DNA from 3 places in the Lysinibacillus sp. NPDC093216 genome. Region 3 is predicted to be linked to each of the others. Evidence: predicted binding sites of a transcription regulator. Region 3 holds the regulator's gene; each other region holds the start of a gene.
What was found. The regulator LexA, encoded in region 3, represses DNA repair genes until DNA is damaged. The targets are predictions, from matches to a motif close to CGAACATATGTTCG.
Positions count from the first base shown of each region.

Region 1 (5,756 bases), 110 kb from region 3:
TACATTAATGACGAGCCTTTAACGTATGCACAGCAAATTGTAACGCAAAACATCGTCATCAATTTCAATAAAGAACAGTAGTCATCTAGTGATGACTACTTTCTTTCATCATGAAAGGTGTTAGAAAAATGAACATTCCAAATAAAATTACCATCTCTCGAATCTTACTTATTCCGTTCTTTGTCATTGTTATGATGTTTGATTTTGGCTGGGGAACAATGTCACTATTCGGTGCGACGATGCCTGTTCATCATTTTGTAGGTGCACTCATTTTTATTATTGCTTCAGCGACTGATTGGGTGGATGGTTATTATGCACGTAAGTACAATCTTGTGACAACATTTGGGAAATTTTTAGACCCACTTGCTGACAAGTTGCTAGTTTCAGCAGCTTTTATTTTAATGGTAGAGCTTGATATGGCGCCTGCATGGATAATAATAATTATTATTAGCCGTGAATTTGCAGTAACTGGCCTTCGTTTAATATTGGCAGGTGAAGGAGAAGTTGTTGCGGCGAACCAGCTTGGTAAAATTAAAACATGGGCCCAAATTGTGGCCATCGGAGCAGCACTTTTACACAATACAGTCTTTACACTTATCGGTTTTCGATTCGATTCAATTATGCTATATATTGCATTGTTCTTTACGCTATGGTCTGGATGGGATTATTTCTATCTAAATCGACGTGCCTTACTTGAGTCTAAATAAGAGAGGTCTTGAGGATCATGAATGCTGAAATTCTTGCAGTTGGCTCAGAGTTATTGCTTGGTCAGATTTCGAACACAAATGCCAGATTTATTTCTAGTCAGTTGTCCGAGTTAGGGATAAATGTGTATTATCACACTGTTGTTGGAGATAATGCACAACGTTTAGAAGAGGCTATTTCCATTGCAGAGACTCGTGCTGATTTAATCATTTTCTCTGGTGGGCTTGGTCCTACAAAGGATGATTTAACAAAGGAAACGATTGCGCGTCATCTTGACGTTTCTCTCGATTTTGATGATATCGCACTGGCTAATATTGAGCAGTTTTTTGCCAAACGAGGACGTCCAATGACGGATAATAATCGTAAGCAAGCTTTAATACTAGCGGGTAGTGAGGTGCTTGCAAACCATCACGGCATGGCACCTGGCATGATATTAACAAAGGATGAACGTACGTATATTTTACTTCCGGGGCCACCTAAAGAGCTTGAGCCAATGTTCCAGTTTGAAGCAAAGCCAAAACTCGGTGCGATGTTAAATGCTGGAGAGGTAATTACATCGCATGTTATGCGTTTTTATGGCATTGGAGAGGCGGAGCTTGAGGTTCGTGTCCAACATATTTTAGATGCGCAAACAAATCCAACTGTTGCTCCACTTGCTTCTGACGGCGAGGTTACATTACGTGTAACAGCTAAAGCAGAAACGGAGCAAGAAGCGCAGCATCTTATTGCCGCAAAGGTAACGGAGATTCAAGCGCTTGTTGGGGACTATCAATACGGTATAGATGATGATTCTCTTGCCTCTAAAACAGTAGAAATGTTACTAGATAATAAGTTAACAATTTCTGCAGCAGAAAGTTTAACAGCAGGTTTATTTCAGTCAGAATTAGCTGAAATACCAGGTGTAGGAGATGCCCTTGTTGGTGGCGTTGTTACGTATACGGAAGAGGCTAAAATTAAGCAACTCGGTATTTCAAAGGAATTTTTAACTACACATGGGATTGTAAGCAGTGAATGTGCAGCAGCTATGGCAAGTGCTGTACGTAAAAAGTTTGATACGGATATTGGTATTGGATTAACAGGTGCGGCAGGTCCTACAGCCCATGATCATCAACCAGCGGGAACGGTTTGGATAGGTATTGCCATTGGCGATGAAAAACCAATAACGTATTTACTGCATTTATCGGGTATGCGTAATACAAATCGACTGCGCGCGGCGAAATTTACTTGTCATTATTTAATGCAACTTTTGGAAGAAAGAGGCTTTAAAAAACGTTAATCAATTATGCCCCGGCATAATATAGGTTCATCCCCAAAAGTTGCGGATGACTTTTGTTAAAACGTCTACTATGTAAATAAGTTGATTGGAGTGGAGGCTGGGCGACTCCTTGGGGATTAGCAATAGAGGAACGAAGGCTAAAATCATCACGTCCTGTGATAACGCCTTCGTGACCAACATCGTGTTGGCCCGAGACCCTGGAGCGAGCAACGCGAGTGAAGCGGCTCATCGGACGCCCCCAGGAAAGCGCCCAGTCGGAACGGAAATCAACCACACGTTTTGGTGGTAATCCATAATATAGTTGAAAATAGAAATTTGGGTAATGGAAAGTTACCCAAATTTTTATTTTGAAGAAAAACGAATAAACGTTCGCTTTTTTCTTGCGTCTTCTCTCAAAAACAAGTATAGTAGAGATAGAGAAAAACAGTGAACAGTTTTCGAAGGAGGAAAATGAATGAGTGATCGTAAAGCTGCCTTAGAACAGGCGTTAAAACAAATTGAAAAGAATTTTGGTAAAGGTTCCATCATGAAACTTGGCGAAAAGACTGATTTAGAAATCGCTACATCTTCAAGTGGTTCGCTAGCACTTGATGCTGCATTAGGTGTTGGTGGATATCCACGTGGACGTATTATTGAAGTATATGGCCCTGAATCATCAGGTAAAACAACGGTTGCTCTTCATGCCATTGCAGAAGTACAGGCAAATGGTGGACAAGCAGCGTTTATCGATGCTGAGCATGCACTAGATCCAATTTACGCACAAAAATTAGGCGTCAATATTGATGAACTTCTATTATCTCAACCAGATACAGGAGAACAGGCGCTTGAAATCGCAGAAGCATTAGTACGTAGTGGTGCTATCGATATCATCGTTATTGACTCCGTAGCAGCATTAGTTCCGAAAGCGGAAATCGAAGGAGATATGGGTGATTCGCATGTTGGTTTACAAGCCCGTTTAATGTCTCAGGCCTTACGTAAGCTTTCAGGTGCTATTAATAAATCAAAAACAATCGCCATTTTCATTAACCAAATTCGTGAAAAAATTGGTGTTATGTTCGGAAACCCAGAAACAACACCTGGTGGACGTGCGCTTAAATTCTACAGCTCAGTACGTTTAGAGGTTCGTCGTGCGGAAGCTATTAAACAAGGCAATGACATTATGGGTAACCGTACAAAAATTAAAATTGTCAAAAACAAAGTGGCACCACCATTCCGTACAGCTGAAGTTGATATTATGTACGGTGAAGGAATTTCAAAAGAGGGCGAAACAGTTGATTTAGGTGTTGAACTAGACATCGTTCAAAAAAGCGGTTCTTGGTATGCTTACGGTGATGAGCGCCTAGGTCAAGGTCGTGAAAATGCTAAACAGTATTTAAAAGAAAATCCAGCAGTACTAGACGACATCGCAAATAAAATCCGTGCTTCTTACGGTATTGCATCTTCATCTTACACAATTGCTGCGCATGATGAAGAGGAAGATATGGATGAGGAATTAAAGCTTCTTCTTGAAGATGAATAATATAAATGCATTGTTCCCACTCTTTATAGTGTGAGCAATGCATTTTTTTATTTACACATATTGGAGAATATGGTTTTATAATATTTGTTAGGTTATCCATATATTTGGCTCATCTTCAAAAGTCGTGTATGCCATTTTTAAAATAATTCCTAAGTACTGCTTCTACGCATTAATGATAAAAGTTAAAATAAGCATTAGTGTAAAAGTATTAGGTAATTAATTCTCTTAATGGATATGACTTACTTTTTCTCTTTAGAGGGCGAACAGATGCCCGACTATCCTTGACAGAGCTTAAGGCTAGCTATACAATTAAAAATGTATAATTTCTGAATTATGACTTTAAATAGGCAGTACATTCTGACTTCATTTTAAGTGAAGATGAAGACTCTGGCAGATGTTATGGATTTTGAAAGAAATGAATAATAAGAAGGTAGCCTTAGATCTTCGCATCCTGCGAAAACGGCTGACGTATCTGCATCGGTAAAACGCCACTTCCCGTGACTATACCGAATGCCCGACATCGTGTCGGCTCCTCGTGCAGACCTAAACATTTCAAAATCTGAGACACAATTAGTATGCCGAGGCGAAATTGATGTATGCGCCGACTGAAACTGTAATACCCAAATAGCAAGAGGAGGTGTTCATATGGATGGAATTACTATCATCTCCGCTTTGCTTGGACTCATCGTTGGTGCCGCTGTTAGCTATATCTACATGAAAAAAGTGAATGACTCAAAAATCACTGGTGCTAAACATGTCGCTGAAACAATCGTTGAAGAAGGAAAACGAGAAGCGGAGGCATTGAAGAAAGAAGCACTACTTGAAGCCAAAGATGAAACTCACAAATTTCGTACTGAAGCAGAAAATGACATTCGTGAACGTCGTTCAGAACTTCAGAAACAAGAGAACCGTTTATTGCAAAGAGAAGAGAATCTTGATCGCAAAGATGATGCTCTAAATAAGAGAGAAGCAAGCTTAGAGCGTAAAGAACAAGCGCTAAGCGAAAGACAACAGCATATGGAACAGATGGAAAGCAAAGTGGACGAGCTCGTTGCCTTGCAAAAATCAGAGCTAGAGCGAATTTCTGCTTTAACTAGAGATGAAGCAAAAGCTATTATCTTAGGAGAAGTAGAAAAAGAGCTAACAACTGATATTGCTGTGATGACGAAGGAAGCTGAAACACGTGCGAAGGAAGAATCAGATAAAAAAGCACGTGAAATTTTATCACTGGCACTGCAACGTTTTGCAGCGGATCATGTTGCTGAAACAACAGTATCTGTCGTGAACTTGCCAAATGATGAAATGAAAGGTCGTATTATTGGTCGTGAAGGTCGTAACATCCGTACTTTGGAAACGTTAACAGGTATAGATTTAATTATTGATGATACTCCAGAGGCGGTTATTTTATCAGGCTTTGATCCAATTCGTCGTGAAACGGCTCGACTTGCACTTGAAAAACTTGTACAGGATGGCCGCATCCACCCTGCTCGAATTGAGGAAATGGTAGAAAAATCTCGACGTGAAGTGGATGAACAAATCCGCGAAACAGGTGAGCAGACAACATTTGAAATTGGCATTCATAATTTACATCCAGATTTAATGAAGATTTTAGGCCGCATGAAATATCGTACAAGTTATGGACAAAACGTTCTAAAACACTCAATTGAGGTCGCATATTTAGCAGGCTTGCTCGCTGCTGAACTTGGTGAAGATGTAGCATTAGCTCGCCGTGCAGGCTTATTACATGATATTGGTAAGGCAATTGACCATGAAGTTGAAGGTAGCCATGTCGAAATCGGTGTGGAATTGGCAACAAAATACAAGGAACATCCGGTCGTTATAAACAGTATTGCTTCTCACCATGGTGATACAGAAGCAACATCTGTCATCGCGGTATTAGTGGCTGCAGCTGATGCGTTATCAGCAGCTCGTCCAGGTGCTCGAAGTGAGACGCTTGAAAACTATATCCGCAGACTTGAAAAGTTAGAGGAAATTTCTGAAAGCTATGATGGCGTAGAAAAATCCTTTGCGATTCAAGCTGGTCGTGAAATTCGTATAATTGTACAACCTGAAAAAATTGATGACTTAGCTTCACATCGCTTAGCGAGAGATATCCGTAAGCGAATTGAAGAAGAACTTGATTATCCAGGTCATATTAAAGTAACGGTTATTCGTGAAACACGTGCCGTGGAATATGCGAAATAAAATCATTAATAGATTTTATTTCAAAAGAAAGAATAGAATTTTCGAGTCGAT
Region 1 covers NZ_JBNNVB010000001.1:174,035-179,790, reverse strand. The annotation lists gene ACQKOG_RS00900 (helix-turn-helix domain-containing protein) at 1-81, shown strand, start outside; gene pgsA (CDP-diacylglycerol--glycerol-3-phosphate 3-phosphatidyltransferase) at 129-707, shown strand; gene ACQKOG_RS00890 (competence/damage-inducible protein A) at 725-1,981, shown strand; gene recA (recombinase RecA) at 2,436-3,500, shown strand; gene rny (ribonuclease Y) at 4,146-5,705, shown strand.
Region 1: a site for LexA is predicted at 2,340-2,353, ahead of recA (recombinase RecA). Genes of this name have one in related genera too.

Region 2 (5,756 bases), on a different contig from region 3:
GAAGGGGATGACAAGAAATTATCTTGCATCCCCTTCGACTATGGGCGTGGCCGATGTTTAGTAGGGAGCGCCTTTAGTTCAGGTTTTAGGGCCATTACTCTTTATATTTCATTAAAGATGGACCCACAAGATTTTGAAATGGCGACTGTCTGGTTATCAGGCAGCCTTTATAGTACGACTAGGATTCATATATTAGCGTATTCCATGGATAATAATTTTAACGCCAATCATTTGATGGAAATCGCACAGACTTAACCTATTAAATTTGGATGAGGTATTAGCCATAGGAATAGGCTTAAAGAAAGACCGGGAAAGAATGTTTTTTCTTTTATGCTGCGTCGGGTTAGTTAGCGCATGTTTATCTGTAGCAGGAAGTGTTGGATTTATTGGCTTAATTGCCCCTCATAGTGGCTAGAAGACTAGTCGGTATTCATTATAAATATGTAATATCGGAAAGATGATCTTTGCTCCAGCTGAACTGCCTGTAGGCATTTGTGATCTACATTATCGATGTTCCTTATTTCGTGTATCTGCTGTTTAAAAAAGAAAGTAGAGTAAGAGAGAAGGAAGCAACTCGTTGTACAAAAAAAGAAGTGCAGAAGAAATTGCCATTAAAATTAATCTGCTAAGACTAACGACAAGCTTATAACAAAATAAAATTTTAGGTGGATTATTTATGTCATTAACAGTAGAAACACAACAAACAAAAGTGATTAAAACTACTCCAATATTAATTTCTTTCTTAATTGCTGGTTTCATTGGATTGTTCAGTGAAACGGCTTTAAACATGGCTCTCGGGGATTTAATACAAGTATTTTCTATTAGTTCTTCCACGGTTCAATGGCTGACAACAGGTTATTTATTGACCTTAGGGATATTAGTTCCTGTCTCGGGTCTCTTACTTCAATGGTTTAGTACACGTCAAATATTTATTGTGTCATTGATTTTTTCAATTATTGGGACACTAGTCGCAGCTCTTGCACCAAGCTTCGAAGTATTAATGTTTTCTCGAGTGATTCAAGCTATAGGTACGGGATTATTGCTACCTCTGATGTTTAATTCGATCTTATTGATTTTTCCAGTCAATAAGAGAGGTGCAACAATGGGACTAATAGGGTTAGTCATTATGTTTGCACCCGCAGTTGGACCCTCAATCTCAGGATTAATTCTTGAAAAACTGACTTGGCATTGGATTTTCTGGGTTTGTTTGCCTTTTCTGATTCTTGCGTTGGTATCGGGTATAGTGTATATGCAGAATGTATCAACCATAACTAAACCCAAAATTGATATATTATCTATTCTTCTATCTTCGATTGGTTTTGGAGGAATTGTCTATGGCTTTAGCAGCGCGGGTGAGAATGGCTGGGGAAGTACGATTGTGATCACGATGATTATTATAGGTCTTGCTGCACTTACCTTGTTTTCTTTGCGACAATTAAAAATGGATAAACCTATGCTTGATTTACGTGTATTAAAATATCCAATGTTTACTCTAGGTTTATTGGCCGTATTTATTTGCTTCACGGTAATAATGTCCACGATGATTTTGTTGCCATTATATTTGCAAACAGGACTAGCATTGACTGCATTTACCGCGGGGCTTGTTTTGTTGCCAGGTGGTGTGCTGAATGGATTAATGTCCCCAATCACAGGTCGTATCTTTGACAAATTCGGACCAAGAGGACTTGTTATACCTGGATTTGCAATCATGTTTATCATGTTATGGATCATGTCAAACGTTACCATTGAAACGCCGGTTAGTATGGTGATTGTGATGCACTCCATTCTATTTTTAGGTGTATCGATGGTTTTGATGCCTGCTCAGACAAATGGACTAAACCAATTACCTAAAAATCTTTACCCAGATGGTACTGCTTTAATGAATACATTACAGCAAATGTCGGGAGCAATTGGCACTGCAGTTGCGATTACGATTATGTCCGCTTCTCAGAAAAGATATATGAACAATATGACTGATCTATCTGACCCTTCTTCAATTAGAGCTTCATTAACAGCGGGAGTACAGGACTCCTTTATATTCACTCTAATTATAGCTATGGTTGGTTTAATTATTTCCTTCTTCATTAAATCTTCTCGCGTTAAATAGTAGCTGACATCATAATGCAAGGATAAAAATAGAAAAACATCTGCAAATTCTGTATTGTTGTAAGTCCTAACCAAACAAAATCTTTGGTGAATCTGTTATAAGGCTAATCAATTATGCAGTTAATTCAACATGTAAGTCCTAAAAATTTACAATACCATTTGTATTAGAAAGAATTAGAGCTGTAGGAATCCATTGAGAAACTTCCACGATATTGGGGAATTACAGGACTTTAAATCAGCTTCAGATCAATTAAAAAGACTGATCTAAAAATTACCACTTCTAAAACAGAACGTTTGTGCGTATAATATATACAAACAAACGTTCTGTTTTGCGTGGGGAGATTAAAAACAATGAAAGATCAGTTAATAAAAGGGATGCAACACAATCAGTTAGTAAATAGGATGTACAGTACAAAGTCTGGAGTCATCACGTGTGTCAAAATAATTAAGATAGTCAATAGCGTACTTTTAATTATTGTTCCATGTCTATAAAGAGCGAGGGATCATTTAATGGATGAAAATCTGCCTGAACGTTCCATTATATGTATTGATATGAAAAGCTTTTACGCTAGTTGCATGGCAATGCTTGAAGGTTTAGATGTCATGACAACCCCAATCGCCATCATAGCTAATTTCACTCAACCTGGTAGCGTTGTCTTAGCTGCATCGCCACCTATGAAGGAGCGATTTAAGATAAAAACAGGAAATCGTCGTTTTGAAATACCAAAGCATCCAGACATAAAACTTTTTGAACCGAAGATGAGTTTCTTCATTGAAATGTCTATGGCTATCACTCGCCTTATTTCAAAGTATGTGCCATCAGAGTGCATACATGTTTATAGTGTCGATGAAAGTTGGGTGGACCTAACTGGAACAGAAAGGCTTTGGGGACCTCCTGAGGATACAGCAAAGGAAATTCAAAAAGCGATATATGATCAATTTCGTATTCCAAGTGCTATTGGGATGGGGCCGAACATGTTGATGGCAAAACTTGCTTTAGACCTTGAAGCTAAAAAGTCAGGTTTTGCAAAGTGGACTTACGAAGATGTGCCAACGAAACTTTGGCCTGTGCGTCCTTTATCTGAGATGTGGGGTATCGGAAAACAGATGGAAGCCAAGTTAAATGCAATGGGGATAGTAACAGTCGGTGGATTAGCAAAAGCTGATTTAAATGAATTAGAAAAAAAATTCGGCATCATGGGTAATCAACTGTACCACCATGCGCATGGCATTGATCTTTCCACGCTTGGAGAGCCTCTAGTTAAAAACTCAGCTCTAAGCTTTGGGAAAGGCCAGATGTTAATGCGTGACTACCATACAAGAAAAGAAATATCCGTGGCGTTACTAGAAATGTGTGAGGACGTGATGAGGCGAACGCGCGAAGCAGGTTATGTCGGTCGGACAATTACATTAGGTTTGTCTTATAGTCGTAGTGCTATGACAAAAGGTTTCCAACGCTCTAGAACGATTGCAGTGCCAACAAGTGAAACGCTAGTGATGTATAAAACTTGTCTAGAATTACTGGATGAGCACTTTGCAGGCGAGCCAGCGCGTCAATTGTCAGTTAGAATAACGAACCTAGAACCAGCGTGCAGTATCCAATTGGATTTATTTGATGAGCGCAAGGAGCAACGACAAGTAATTGGCCACGTTATGGATGCTATTCGAAGAAAATATGGCGCTGTAGCCTTATTAAGGGCGGCTTCTTATACAAAGGCTGGCACAGCTATTACACGTAATCGCTTAGTAGGCGGGCACTTAGCGTAAGGGGGGAATGAGATAAGACGAGATAGAAGAACGATTAAGAATTCGAGGAGTGTTTAGATGATACGTGACCGTGGATCAATGAAGTGGACGGCGATGATGCTTCCTGAGCATCTTGGCCTCATTAAAGTATGGAAGCAAGAGCAATTTTACGATAAAAAGCGAGAATTAACCGAGTGGGAGTTAGAGGAAATAGAACAGACTATACAACGCGCTTTTAAAATGCAAAAACTGATTACGTTAACGCTGTGGAGCAACAATAATTTGCATGACGAGACAGGGCTAGTTACAGGAACTGATACAATTAAAAAGGAATTGTTACTTGAGACGGATGTAGCCATCAAACGTATTGCATTTGATACAATCCAAGACGCAAAGATGGTGGACGTTGATGATTAATGGTGAGGATCGTAGTGTTTTGTATGAGTTTATAAAATTAGATATGGCCATCAGGTCATTACAACAAGACTATTCATCGCTCGAAAAGTTAAAAATGTCCAAAATCTACATCCATATTGTAGAAGATTTATTAAAAGATATAAGACATGATTTCTACAATAAAAGGCGAGTTCTAGCTAAGAAAAATATTGCCGTTGTAAAGTGGGTCAAAATTGATGAATATTTCAGCGATGTAATCATCAAAACAGCAGGCGAAGATGAAGTGCTACGTTATGCCAATCAAGCTCTAAAAGCACAGGTAGAGGAGCTCATTCATAGCCGTTTGAATAAATGTGTGTAGAATATCAAATTTGCATGTAAGGAATCTTATGTATTTGAGTGATCAGCACCGTACATTCTTCTTAGTAAAAATTAGTACACATAGGAACAACTAAATTAGCCAACCTAAATTTATGTCAAATTTCAGGAGGTTACCATGGCTAATTCAAGACACTCAAAACCAGATGATAGATCCAATAACGTTGAACGAATCCGTGATATCGTTAAAAACACTGAAGAAAAACTTCATGAAGCGGAAATTAGTTTGGAGTTTGCAGACCCTATGCAAAGTGAAATGATTAAAGAAAAAAATAAGCGACGTCAAAAGTCAATTGAAGGATTAAAAGAAGAAATGAAAGATGAAATGGCGGCTCGTAAAAAAGGAGAAGTGTAGGATTGAAGACTTATGAAGAGGAACTAACTTCTCTCCATTCTTTTTAATGATAAAAAAGTGCTTGCCTATAAAAGCAGATGGCTTAGAAGTTCTGTAATGGACCTCTACATAGCCATCTGCTTTTATTATGAGGTTGTAAATGACTTATTACAGCCCATTTTACTACCTCTTTTTTGGGAGGTATAGCTGCAAATGACGGTGGGGGACAGCAATGTTCCCAATCAGTTTAAACTTACCTGTTCGAACCTAACTGAAATGGGAGAGCATTCGAGAGAAATTGAGCACCAAAGAGTTTCATTTCAAATAAAAAGGTATTGATGTTAATGTGGAAATATGAAACAAATAGGTAATTTTATTGAAAATGCTATGAAGTGCTTTTCGTATGCAGGATAGGAAAGGAGATCAAGATAAATGAAAATTACCATGCGATATGGGGTAGACGCTCCATTTTTTTGAAATTTTACGTCAATAATCGACAATTGATTGGTCTCATTGCAAAACTTTGTAAATTAATAGTGCATATTGTTACTACCTTGTGAATATAATAGCCACATGCAATTTAAGCTTTTAATTGATTTATTAAGGAATTAGGATGAAACGAAGGAGTGTGAAATTGTCGATTTCAAATCCTCAATACGCATTTTTAGAGGTTGATTTTCATAATCCTAATTTAACTCAAGCAGAACTGAAGGTTGAGAATATTTCAGAAGGGGGTACGGAAAAATAATGAACTCGTAGGAAATACAAAAATAACATTGAAAATAATACCATCTAA
Region 2 covers NZ_JBNNVB010000002.1:378,560-384,315, forward strand. The annotation lists partial or broken gene ACQKOG_RS04300 (iron chelate uptake ABC transporter family permease subunit) at 1-55, shown strand, start outside; gene ACQKOG_RS04305 (iron chelate uptake ABC transporter family permease subunit) at 266-415, shown strand; gene ACQKOG_RS04310 (DHA2 family efflux MFS transporter permease subunit) at 677-2,107, shown strand; gene ACQKOG_RS04315 (DNA polymerase thumb domain-containing protein) at 2,617-3,873, shown strand; gene ACQKOG_RS04320 (YolD-like family protein) at 3,931-4,269, shown strand; gene ACQKOG_RS04325 (aconitate hydratase) at 4,262-4,609, shown strand; gene tlp (small acid-soluble spore protein Tlp) at 4,745-4,981, shown strand.
Region 2: a site for LexA is predicted at 2,419-2,432, ahead of ACQKOG_RS04315 (DNA polymerase thumb domain-containing protein). Genes of this name have one in related genera too.

Region 3 (5,756 bases):
TCCAAATTCAATAATTGTTATTCGAACGGAAGGAAGAGAATTAGCTTTATATGATGTAGATAATAATCGTCTCATATTGAATAAACCTTTATATGAATTAGAGCGAAAATTAGGGAATGATTTTATACGGATTTCTAAATCTGCAATTATAAATCTAACGAAAGTTAAAAATATTGAAGCTTCATTTAATGGAACAATGGAAATTGAGTTAGTTTTAGGCATTAAAGAAGTAATTTCTCGTAATTATCGAAAGCAATTTAAAAACCGTTTGGGGGTTTAATATAGGTGCATTTTTTTAAAAATGTAGCGTTTGGCGTAAGTATGGGCTGTACAGTTTTTGTTTTTATTAATCTTTTTGGTTCTTGGATTTTTGGAGATATTTTTTTAGAAGCTATTACGGCAGACTTTATACAACAATCTCTAGGTTCAATTATTGTGGGGCTTGCTTGTGTATTACCATCATATATTTATCAAGTAGAACGTTTAACGTTTTTACTACAAACAGCTATCCATTTTGCAATTTCTTTAGGTACTTTTATTGTTGTTGCACTATTTTTAAATTGGCTTCCCACATCATCTATAGGAATAACTATGTTAATGCTATTCTTTAGTGTTTTACTATTTACTCTAATTTGGCTGTTATTTTATCTATATAACAAATCAGAAGTGAAAAAAATGAATAAAAAGATTGATGAGCTTATAAATAGAAAGTAAAAAAATTGTGAAACTTCACGGCTTGGGGGAAAAATGAAATGTTTATCAAAACAAAAAGACTATTAATAAGAGAATTTGAAATTCAAGATTGGCAAGCTGTCTATGAATATACTTCGAATCCGAATGTGATGAAGTATATTCCCGAGGGCGTTTTTAATGAGGAAGAAGCTAAAAAGTTCGTTTCAGAGAATAGAGGCGATAAAGCAAAATACTTCCCTATTATTTTAGTAAGCGAAAATATTGTTATTGGTCATATTGTTTTCCATCAATATTTTGGTGACCATACATATGAAATTGGCTGGGTATTGAATCCGAACTATTACAATAATGGATATGCCTCTGAAGCAGCAAAAGCTGTACTGGATTACGGATTTAAAGAAAAGAAACTTCATAGAATTATTGCAACATGCCAACCAGAAAACATCCCATCCTATCGAGTAATGGAGAAAATCGGCATGAGGCGCGAGGGTTATTTTAAAAAATGTATACCAAACGGAGATGAGTGGTGGGATGAATACTACTATGCTGTCTTAGATGAGGAATGGGCATAAGATCCTTTCAGGTATTAATAAAATCTACTTTATTACTATGTCTATTTCGGTTTCTAGAGGAGAGATTTATATGAAAAAGACCGCTGTATTATTGTATCCCCAATTTAGTGAATATGAACTGAGTGTGGCATTATCTATATTAATGCAAGGGAATAAACCTATTGTAACTGTTGGATTAAACAGTGAAGAAATTAAAGGGGAATCTGGGTTATCTTGTATAGCCGATACACAAATAAGTGAAGTTAATCTTGACGAAATCGATAGCCTGATATTACCTGGGTGTATGGATATAGCTTTACTAATACATGAGCAAAAATTAATTGATTTTATTGGAAATGCAAATGCCAAAGGTGCGATCATTGCAAGCATCTCTAGCAGCCCAACTCTTCTAGCAAAAGCTGGAGTATTAAAGAACAAAAAATATACTGTAGGATTATCACAAGAAGGTATGGATAAGTTAGGTTTCTTTGATCTTAATCATTTCTCTGAAGAACTAGTTGTACAAGACGGCAACATAATAACTGCGAGAGGTAGAGGTTTTATAAAGTTTGGCATTACTGTGGGTAAAGCCCTGCATCTCTCTTTTAATGAAAATTGGTACCGTGAATAACGAAATAATGCTAATTAATAATAAATGTTTTTCAACATAATAGTGAATTTATGAGGGAGAGAGGTAGAGATCGCTACTTCTCTTATTTTTATTTGCTCTTGGGTAAAGTTCCACATGGTAAATGTATTTTAGTTACTCATTCTATTCGTCGATCGGGCTATCCAGCATTTTGACGATTCTATCCATTACTTCGCCGATTCTATACGTCACTTTGGGAGCTTAGAGCCTTAAAAAAAATCAGCGGGACGATAAAACTCCCACTGATTAAAACGTCACTTTATTTTGCCCGCTTCCCTCTTGATGTTCCCGATATCTCCTATGGACTGTAGCTTTGCTTACTTCAAAACCTAGACCTCTAAGAGTCATGGCGATTTCCTCAAAGGTGAAGCCTCGATTACGTAGGTTGACAATTTCGTCTACAGGGACTTCCTTACGTTCTTGACCATTTGGATTTCCACGGTTAGATAAATTGTTTTCTGGGCGATAGCCATTTTCAACGGCACGACGCATGCCACGACGTATTTTAGCATTATGGATTCTGCGCTGGTACTCCTCTACGATTGCTAAAATTTCTAGGAGCATCGTATCCATTTCATTTAATTGTATTGGCCCCTCGTCTCGCATAGAAAAAACATCAGTTTCAGTTTTCTGCAATAAATGCAATACTGCCATTCGAGCATTTCCACGACCTAAGCGTGTTTCATCCTGCACAAATAATGCTTCTATCTCTTTTTCTTTAATGAAATCGAGCATTTCTAGTAAACCTTCACGTTCCACATCATAACCGCTATGCTTGTCCTTAAAAACACGCATGACTTCGTAGCCCTGTTCTTTAGCATAGCGCATCAACTCCTCTTGCTGACGCTCCAACGAGGAACTTTGTGTCTCTTTTTCTGTACTCACACGGCAATAGACAACAGCCGATTGTTGATTCATCATCATTTTTCGTTTCTCGCAATTTCAATTGAATTTATAGGATAGGATTGGTCACCCACTACTGGAATCACTAGGGATTTGCCTGCAATAATTTGTATGTTCGATAATTCATTTTCTGTTTTCACAAGCTTAATCCATTCATCCGTTTTCATTTTACCACGGTATTGATCGGCTAACGACCATAAGCTATCACCATGTGCGATTTCAATTTCTGTGTACGTTACATCGCCTGGGTCTGTTATAAAAAGGTATGCCGCAAAAAGTAGACAAGCTCCGAATAAAGTTGTAATATGTGGATTTTTCTTTAACCAGTTCATGTTTAAAACCTCTTTTCTAGAATGTTTGTTCGGAATATATGTTCTCATATTAATACGAACAAACGTTTTTGTCAAACACTTTTCGAACCTATGTTTGCTTAAGTGTTCGCATTCTGTTATACTATTAATAAGTAGAATGATTAAAAAAAGAGGTGAGCCATTATGAAAAAAGTTTCGAAAAGACAAGAGGCCATATTAGATTTCATTAAAGAAGAAGTACGAGCAAAGGGGTATCCACCTTCTGTACGTGAGATTGGTGAGGCAGTTGGACTTGCTTCAAGCTCAACAGTTCATGGGCATTTAGCTCGTTTAGAACAAAAAGGCTTGATTCGACGCGATCCAACTAAACCACGTGCTATTGAAATTTTAGAGCCAGAGGATTCTATTCAAAAGCAACATGTTATTCATGTCCCATTAGTTGGGAAGGTTACTGCAGGTTCTCCAATAACTGCTGTTGAAAATATCGATGAATATTTCCCACTACCAGATATTTATGGTACAAGTGAAGATCAATTATTTATGCTAGAAATTATGGGCGAATCAATGATTGAAGCTGGCATTTTAGACGGAGATTTAGTGATTGTTAAACAAAAAGCAACAGCTGATAATGGTGATATTGTCGTAGCAATGACTGAAGAGAATGAAGCAACCGTAAAACGTTTCTTTAAGGAAAAAAGTCATTTTCGTTTACAGCCTGAAAACTCAACAATGGAGCCAATTATCGTAGATCAAGTTTCTATTTTGGGACATGTTGTAGGTCTATACCGTCGTGTACATTAAAAGTATCTCAATTTTAAAATATAAAAAGAGGATATTATGTTCACAAATGAGCATATACCTCTTTTTCTTATGTTTTGAGTGCTATTTTATACACTAAAAAAGAACCCACTTTACAATGGATTCCTTACACCTAGCATTGTATTCATGTTCATCACGAAGGTTATCTTAGCCTTGGATAAAAAATAATGCTTATAAAGTTTTATGCCTCTACTTTAAACTTTAAACTTGCCTTTACAAATGCAGCAAATAGTTTCTTTGATACTTCATCTCCTGCAACGGCTAGTTCTTCTGGATGCCATTGTACTGCTAGACAAAATGGTAAATCAACATGCTCTACCGCTTCAATGATACCATCACTTGATTTTGCTACCACTTTCAACTTTTCTGCTACTACATTTATTGCCTGATGATGAAATGAATTCACAGCAATTTTTTCTTCCTCAATAATCGTTTTTAATAATGTATCCGGTGTTAAATTTACATAATGTGTTGCAACACCTCGCGCTGCTTGTTGCACATGCTTTATTAATTTTTTACTATGATACTCACTTTCAATATCCTGATAGACTGTGCCTCCAAACGCAACATTTAGTATTTGAAGCCCTCGACAGATTCCGAGAATCGGCATTTTCCGAATATTGGCTGCATTAATTAAAGCAAGCTCCACTGAATCTCGTTCAGGATGAACCTTCCCTAATTTCGGTGTAGGTTCTGCGTCAAAGAGGAATGGATGTACATCATAGCCACCCGAAAGTAATAATCCGTCCGTCAATGATAAAATTTGTGCTACATCCTCTTCAACGCCAAGTGGAATTATAAGTGGAACTCCCCCTGCTTCAATTATACTTTTGCTATATGCAGCATTTAATCTTGAGGACAAATCATCCTCCGCAAAAGCCGTTATTCCGATAATTGGTTTCATCCTATCCCCTCCATGATCTTTATCTTGCAATAACTGCCTGTAAAAGCCAAATTGGTGAAGATATTAATCATTGAAGGAATCCATCACTGATTAATTACCAAAATCCAAGATACCAATTCATCAACGCATCCCCATAGAAATAGATGATAATAGCTGCCAGAGCAATAGAAGGTCCGAATGGTATAGGCGTTTTTCTTCCCTGTCCGCGTACCTTTAATACAACGATGCCAACAATCATGCCAATTACTGCCGCTACAAATAACGTCAGAATTGTATGTATTGTCCCGAGTACGAGACCAAGTAAAAAGAATAATTTAATATCACCACCACCCATTCCACCTCTTGATAGAACAGCTATACAATATAATATGCCAAAACCTACGACAGCACCAACTATGCTGTCCCACCACGGTGACAAAGGAGATATCACGCGTCCAAAAACTAGCAATGGTAAAAAGAATAATAGCACCTTATCGGGAATAAGCATATACGCAAAATCCGACACAACAATAATGACTAATAATGAAATAAATAATAGCGCTACAAAAAATTCTGCACTAAAGCCTAATTTCCAATAAGCAAAAGCAAATAATAGGCCTGTTATAAGTTCCATCAGTGGATAAATCCAAGAAATCTTTTGCCCACAGCTACGGCATTTTCCACCTAAAAATAAATAAGACAAAACAGGCACCAAATCAAGCGCCGTCAACTGTCTCTTACAAGAAGTGCAATGCGAGGGTGGACGCACAATGGACTCTTTCAAAGGCACCCGTAAGCCAACCACATTAAAAAATGAGCCAAGAACAAGCCCAAATATTAAAACTGTAATTGTATAAGCAATTTCCATTTTATGTCCTCCTATACTAATAGACGCCCATACATTTAAGTATGCGCGCCATTTAGATTATTGTTGTCCTTCATAATAG
Region 3 covers NZ_JBNNVB010000001.1:66,336-72,091, forward strand. The annotation lists gene ACQKOG_RS00360 (LytTR family DNA-binding domain-containing protein) at 1-280, shown strand, start outside; gene ACQKOG_RS00365 (DUF3021 domain-containing protein) at 286-714, shown strand; gene ACQKOG_RS00370 (GNAT family N-acetyltransferase) at 753-1,265, shown strand; gene ACQKOG_RS00375 (DJ-1/PfpI family protein) at 1,336-1,875, shown strand; gene ACQKOG_RS00380 (YneB family resolvase-like protein) at 2,140-2,817, opposite strand; gene yneA (cell division suppressor protein YneA) at 2,814-3,128, opposite strand; gene lexA (transcriptional repressor LexA) at 3,291-3,908, shown strand; gene ACQKOG_RS00395 (gamma-glutamyl-gamma-aminobutyrate hydrolase family protein) at 4,108-4,830, opposite strand; gene ACQKOG_RS00400 (prepilin peptidase) at 4,925-5,677, opposite strand; gene ACQKOG_RS00405 (potassium transporter) at 5,735-5,756, opposite strand, start outside.